2 regions of the Faecalibacterium sp. AM43-5AT genome follow, and region 2 is predicted to be linked to the other one. Evidence: a T-box and tRNA genes for the amino acid it is inferred to sense, from the RefSeq annotation. Region 2 holds a T-box; the other holds one or more tRNA genes.
What was found. A T-box is a leader RNA that pairs with one kind of tRNA and senses whether it is charged. The one in region 2 lies ahead of tyrS (tyrosine--tRNA ligase), so its partner is inferred to be a tRNA-Tyr.
Positions count from the first base shown of each region.

Region 1: it encodes a tRNA-Tyr, which carries the amino acid that the T-box ahead of tyrS (tyrosine--tRNA ligase) is inferred to sense. The anticodon was not compared.

Region 1 covers NZ_QVGZ01000005.1:140,329-143,736, forward strand. The annotation lists gene DW937_RS08410 (sirohydrochlorin cobaltochelatase) at 1-844, opposite strand, end outside; cobalamin riboswitch at 1,010-1,223, opposite strand; gene DW937_RS08415 (Hpt domain-containing protein) at 1,329-1,649, opposite strand; tRNA gene DW937_RS08420 (tRNA-Tyr) at 2,059-2,143, shown strand; gene DW937_RS08425 (DUF6061 family protein) at 2,297-2,548, shown strand; gene DW937_RS08430 (hypothetical protein) at 2,647-2,823, opposite strand; gene DW937_RS08435 (plasmid recombination protein) at 2,841-3,408, opposite strand, start outside.
Region 2 covers NZ_QVGZ01000001.1:259,914-263,321, reverse strand. The annotation lists gene DW937_RS01405 (CapA family protein) at 1-90, shown strand, start outside; gene DW937_RS01400 (ACT domain-containing protein) at 142-609, shown strand; gene tyrS (tyrosine--tRNA ligase) at 702-1,922, opposite strand; T-box leader at 1,987-2,242, opposite strand; gene recN (DNA repair protein RecN) at 2,309-3,408, opposite strand, start outside.

The DNA of each region.
Region 1 (3,408 bases), on a different contig from region 2:
CGACCTTGTCCGCAGCAGCGGCATCCAGACTGTCGTAGCCGGCTTCCTTCACGGCAGCAGCGGTGACCGCCTTGGCAACGTCTTCCTTATCCTGATTGATGATGGTGGCATCGGAACCGACCTCACCCAGCAGGGGCTCAGCCACAGCGACAGATTCAAACTTGTCGCGGTAGGTGTCGATCATTTCCATCATCTCGTCGTACTCAGCACCGTGCATCAGGTGGGTAGGCTGGACGACCAGATTCTTCACGCCGTTTTCCACAGCGCGGTCCATGGCCTGCTGCATGTTGTCGATCTTTTCGCCGTCACGGGCCTGCACATGGTTGATGATGATCTGTGCGGTGAATGCGCGGCGCACAGACCAATCCGGGTATGCGGCCTGCAGAGCATCCTCGATGCCCTTGATGTCCTTCACGCGGCTGTCGTTGAAGGAGGTGCCGAAGGAGACCACCAGCAGCTCGTTGTCGCCGATGTCGTCCTGATTGCGGGCATCGTCCTTGGAAGCATCGCCGGTGTCACGGCCAAAGTAGTCGGGGTCGGCGTTCTCACCTTCCACCAGTTCTTTCTGGGTGTCGGTCAGGGCATCCCATGCAGCCTTGGCGGCTTCGCACTGGGCATCGGTGTCCTCATTGCGCTCCTGCACATAGATGGCATCGATCAGGTCTGCCACGTTCTTTGCTGCCATTTCGTCAGCCTCCTCGCTGCTCGCTTCGCTGGAAGCGGAAGACGCAGCGGTGCTGGATGCAGTGCCGGAAGCAGCACCGCCGCAGCCGGTGAGCACACCGGCGCACAGAACCAGAGCCGTAACAGCTGCGGCCAGCTTTTTGGTTTCGATCTTTCTCATTGTCTTGTCCTTTCCTGCTGGATAAATTGCGGTTTGAACCAAACAAAGGGTACAGGAAAGTGAGGTAAAAAAGAGGCCCTTTTGTCCTGCGGATGGCATGACAAAAAGACCTCTGTTGTTTCAGGGCTTTTTGGTACAACCAATTCCTCGTGATCTGGGGTTTGCACCCCCGTACCAACAGCAGGCAGGTTTCCTGACTGAAAGATCGCCGCCCGTCATCTCCTTCCCAGAGCAAAAGCTCCAGTGGCTGGTGCAAAGCACCCTGATGCGGACTCCCTTATCACAGTGACGAGATCGTGCGGGATCTGCACCCGCTTCCCTTTTACCCTTTCCGCCGTGCAGTGCATCGGCAAAAGGCACCTGCTGTTTTTCTGTTCAGTTCGTCCGGCATTATATCACAAAACTGCGCAGAATGCAATAAAAAACGGCATCCTGCCTTTTTATAAGGAAGGATGCCGTTTGGAGATCGAGCCAAATGCGGAGCTTACTGGAGCGCACGGATCGCATTGATGGTGATTTTGTACTGGCAGGTCACGCTGTCAAACAGCTCCTTGGTGCCTTCCAGTGTGCCTGTGCGCAGCACCTCGGTCAAATCGCAGGTGGGCTGATACAGGTTGGTAAAGCCCAGGTTCTGGCACACGCCCTTGAGCGTGTGTGCCGCACGGAATGCTTCCTTCACATTTCCTTCCTTCAATGCCTGCTCCAGTTTCGGATAGCTGTCGTCGTTCAAAAACATCAGCGTAAATCTGCAGATCATGCCTTCGTTGTAAAGCCGCTTGAGCACGTCCTCATAATTTGCGCCCATCTGTCTATAACATTCCTGAATCGTCATGGTTTGTCGCTATGCCTTTCTTTTTCTACTTATCCCGCCTGATTTGCCACAGAGTGACAAAAGCACCATCCATTTTGTTGCACTTTGTTACGTTTTTAATATATCACGCCTTACTGTGTTTTTCAATGCAGAGATAAAAAAGTCTTGCACTTTTCACATATTGTCCCGAGTTTTTCTTGCAATTTTCCTATCAATTTCTTCCGGTTGGCTTTTTCTCCGACTTTGCCGTGCCCGCATGGCTGCAGGGCTTTTCCCGCCTTTGCTCAGCCGTTTCTCTGCACGGAAAATGCATTTGAAGAAAAACGTAAAAAACAGTTGACAAAAGCCTTCCTTCATGATAAAATAAGCAAGTCGTCCGGCGAAGGACATAAAAAGTGAATATGGGCGTGTTCCCGAGTGGCCAATGGGGACAGACTGTAAATCTGCTGCTTTCAGCTTCGGTGGTTCGAATCCACCCGCGCCCACCAAACAAGAAAAATCCGAACCTGTTTCCGATTGGAGAAGGGTTCGGATTTTTCGTTTTCTTCGGGTTTGAGAATGAAGGCTCCCGTGGACGGCGTAAAACTCCGATACCTTGTCACAGACCGTAACCACACAATAAGCGTTTGGAGGACACGATGATGAAGTACGATGCAAGAGCCTGCCATTTCAACATGGACACCGGGTGCGTGGAGCTGCTGCTCCGGGATGGGAGAATGATCTACATTGACTGCACCGGGGTTGAGGATGCACTGAATGTGACTATGGCACAGCAGACTGAACTGGACTACCTCATCTACAACGACCCACTGGGCTATGCGGATTTGATTCTGAACAGTGACCCGGAGGAGTGTTTGAAAAACGTAGCTGGAAGCCATGGGTTAGAAGATTAAGGGCAAAAAAATAAGAGGTGCGCCCAACTGGACACACCTCGGTGAGATACATCTATATAAGGCAGGGCGTTTCCTTCTCTGGGAGCGTCCTGCTGTTTTTATGCTGCAACAGGCAAGGCTTGTAGAGCTTCCTGCTCTTTCAGCCATTCCTCATATTCACGCTGGCCTTCCTCGCTGTTGAAAAACTCAACCATGGAGGGATAAAAGCAACGTGCCAGCACCTTGATTGCTTCATCCGGGTAGCCGGATTTGTTCGACTTCTTCTTTTTGTTCAAATGGTATCCTCCGAAAATCAAAGTTCCATATCCTGCCCACGCTTGCGGTTTCGCTGCGGCACATTCATGGTGCGCTCCTGCTTGGGGGCAAGAATCTTTTCCAGAAAGCCGCGCACCAGTTCGGGCGCACGGTGGAGAGCATCCAAATAGGGCTTTACATCGTACCACAGGTCGTGGTACTTGTTGCTCCAATGAATGGCTTCCTTTTTGGCGGTGGAAAGTTCTTCTTTCAGGCGGCGGTTCTCCACGTCCATCATATAGCCGTGGTCGGCCTGTTTTTTCAGTTTGGAAAATTCTTCTTCGGTCAGCGAGTAGTTGCCGAGGAAGGTGCGCTTGCCGATATAATCCAGATCACGCGCATGAATGAGAGCTTCTTTCGTGAGCGTGGTCTTTTTCTGCACAGCGGCAAGTTCCTTCTCTTTTTGGGAGAGAGTCTGACAGGTTTTGGCAAGCGACTGTGCTTGCTGGTCGGCTTGAGCAGTCAGGGTGTCCAGCCGTTCCTGCTCCCGCTGAACTTTGAACTGGGTGACGGTCAGGTGTTCTTCGGTACTGCCGCGCTCGCCGCGCTCTATATCGGTGTACCCG
Region 2 (3,408 bases):
GTACGGCAGGCGTATCCGGATTTCAGCCTGGAAATGATTCAGTCCATTGCCCGGGAAAATATCGACCCGGAGCTTTTGCAGCTTACCTGAATAAATTTTGTATCGTTGAAGCCCGCCTTTCGGGCAGAATGGAGGATCTTTATGTACGGAGTATCGAAGATCAATATTGAGCCGAGTCTCATGATGATCAGTGTGCAGGATGTAGAGTTCAAGGGCAACAGCCTGGCACGTTACCTGCAGATCTTTGCAGATAACGGCGTGGTCGTAGATATGATCAGCCAGAGTGCGCCCCATGGCACCACCATTGATTTCAGCTTTACCGCTTCCAGCAGTGATCTTCCGCTGGTGATGAAGGCTATTTCCGTTGCAAATCTGGACAAGGATGCCAAGGCTTCTCCGCTGATCAGCGTGGGTTATTCCAAGCTGAACCTGTTTGGTGAAGAAATGGTCACCAGCTGCGGCGTAGCTGCCCGTGCACTGAATTCTCTGGCAATGGCCGACATTGAAGTACTGCTTATCACCACCAGCGATCTGGATATTTCCCTGCTGGTCCACGCAGAGAATGAGGATGCAGCTTACGAAGCATTGAAGAAGGCTTACGAGCTGTAAATTCTGCAAGCAAGCGAGCAATCCTCCATCAAGTAAAAAAATGCCGGTGCACTCCAAAACAGAGTACACCGGCATTTTCATGTTCAATATTTTTACAGAGTGACCTTGTGGTAGATCTTCTTGCCCTTCTTGATCACAATACCCTTTGCCAGCTGCTCAGCAGTGAAGCCAACGGTGGGAGCGGCTACCTTCTCGCCATCCACCAGAACACCGCCCTGCACGACCAGACGGCGTGCCTCGCCGTTGGATGCTGCCAGACCAGCCTTGACCATCAGGGTCAGGATACCGATGGAGCCATCGGTCAGGTCGGCCTCGGTCAGCTGAGTAGAAGGCATGTGCTCGGTATCCATTGCGCTGCCGCTGAACAGTGCGCGGGCAGCATTCTGAGCCTTTTCGGCCTCTTCCTTGCCATGGACCATGCTGGTCAGCTCGTAAGCCAGAATTTCCTTAGCTTCGTTCAGGCGCTGATCCTTCCATGTGCTCATCTCGTCGATCTGCTCCAGCGGCAGGAAGGTGAGCATACGGATGCACTTCATCACATCGGCATCGCCCACATTGCGCCAGTACTGGTAAAACTCGAAGGGACTGGTCTTGTTGGGGTCCAGCCAGACGGCATTGCCGGCGGTCTTGCCCATCTTCTTGCCCTGAGAGTCGGTCAGCAGGGTGATGGTCATAGCATAAGCGTCCTTGCCCAGCTTGCGGCGGATCAGCTCGGTGCCGCCCAGCATGTTGCTCCACTGGTCGTCGCCGCCGAACTGCATGTTGCAGCCGTAGTGCTGGAACATGTAGTAGAAGTCGTAGCTCTGCATGATCATGTAGTTGAACTCGAGGAAGGACAGGCCCTTCTCCATGCGCTGCTCGTAGCACTTGGCGCGCAACATGTTGTTCACGGAGAAGCAGGCACCCACATCACGCAGCAGTTCCACGTAGTTCAGGTTCAGCAGCCAATCTGCATTGTTCAGCATCAGTGCCTTGCCCTCAGAGAAGTCGATGAACTTTTCCATCTGCTTTTTGAAGCATGCGGCATTATGGGCGATATCCTCTTTGGTCAGCATCTTGCGCATGTCGGTGCGGCCGGAGGGGTCGCCGATCATGGTAGTGCCGCCGCCGATCAGGGCAATAGGCTTGTTGCCTGCCATCTGCAGGCGCTTCATCAGGGTCAGAGCCATAAAGTGGCCTGCGGTCAGGCTGTCGGCAGTGCAGTCAAAGCCGATGTAAAAGGTTGCCTTGCCATTGTTGATCAGGTCGATGATCTCTTCATCGGTGATCTGGGCCACCAGGCCGCGGGCCTTGAGTTCTTCGTACAGAGTCATGATTTTTTCCTCCTGTTTGTGGGCAGAGGGAAAAATAAAACACCCCCTGCCAAAAATGAATTTGGCAGAGGGCGAGAAAATTCGCGGTACCACCTCTGTTTGCCGCTTCCTCACAGAAACGACCTCACGAGTGCACACCCCAGAGTAGAGAGACACTCCTGCGTTTGTAACGCTCGCACGCGGCACAGCCTATTAACCTGAACGGCATTCAGCCTGCAGCTCCGGGAGGTATTTCCCCTGCTGCTCTGCGGCCCCTTACACCAACCGGGGTTTCTCTGGGCAGAACACTTCAAGGTACTTGTTCCCTTCATCGCCATTAACAAGAACTACTTTATCACAATGCTTCGGGCTTGTCAACCCCCTTATCTGCAGCGGTTTATTTTGGCTTATTTTGCGCCAAGACCCAGCATTTCGCGGGCATTGGCACGCGAAAGCTCGGTAACGTGGTCGCCGGAGATCAGCCGGGCCAGTGCTTCCACCCTGCCCTCCTCATCCAGCGGATGGATCTCGGTATAGGTGCGGTCATTGGCTACATTTTTCTGAATCAGCAGATGGCAGTCCGCCAGTGCAGCGATCTGGGCTGTATGGGTGATGCACAAGATCTGGTGGCCCTGTGCGCTCTGGCGCAGTACCTCACCAATACGCCCGGCGGCTTTGCCAGAAACACCGCTGTCGATCTCATCATAGATCACGGTAGGCACGGCATCCTTATCGGCCATTGCATTTTTGATGGCCAGCGTGATGCGGCTCAGCTCGCCGCCGGAAGCAATTTTTGCAAGAGGTTTGGGTGCCTCACCGGGGTTTGTGGAAATGTAGAACTCGATGCTGTCCTGCCCATGGCTTGCCAGCGGGCCGCGGGTATGGCGCAGTGTCATGCGCACGCCCGGCATGTTCAGAAAATCCAGCGTGCCGGAAATACGCTTATTCAGCTCTTCAAAAGCGCGCAGGCGCGTCTGGGTCAGTGCTTCTGCCTTTTCGCGGGCCAGCGCATAAAGGCGGAGCTTTTCTGCCTGCAGGTGGTCATGCCGCTCCTGCGAGGACTGGATGCGCTCCAGTTCTTCCCTTGCATTCTGTCCAAAAACAATCACGTCTTCTACCGTATCACCATATTTGCGCTTGAGCTTGTAGATCAGATCCAGACGCTGCTCAATCTCATCCAGCTCTGCATCGTTGGTATCATAGGAATCCAGTCGACCGATCAGATCTGCGGCAACATCCTTTGCATTGTAATACAGATCCAGCAGCTGACTGGATGCACCGGCAAGTGCATCATCCAGCTGCGCGGCAGCATCCACTGCATTGGATGCCTCGCCCAGCAGATCGACTGCGCCGGAGGCCTCGTCATCGCCCGAAAGCAATGCATAGCTCTGTGCGATCTTATCCCGGATGGCAGATGCATTGGCAAGGATCTTGCGGCGGCTTTCCAGCGTCTGTTCCTCTCCGGCGGTCAGTCCGGCATCCTCGATCTCCTGCACCTGATAGCTCA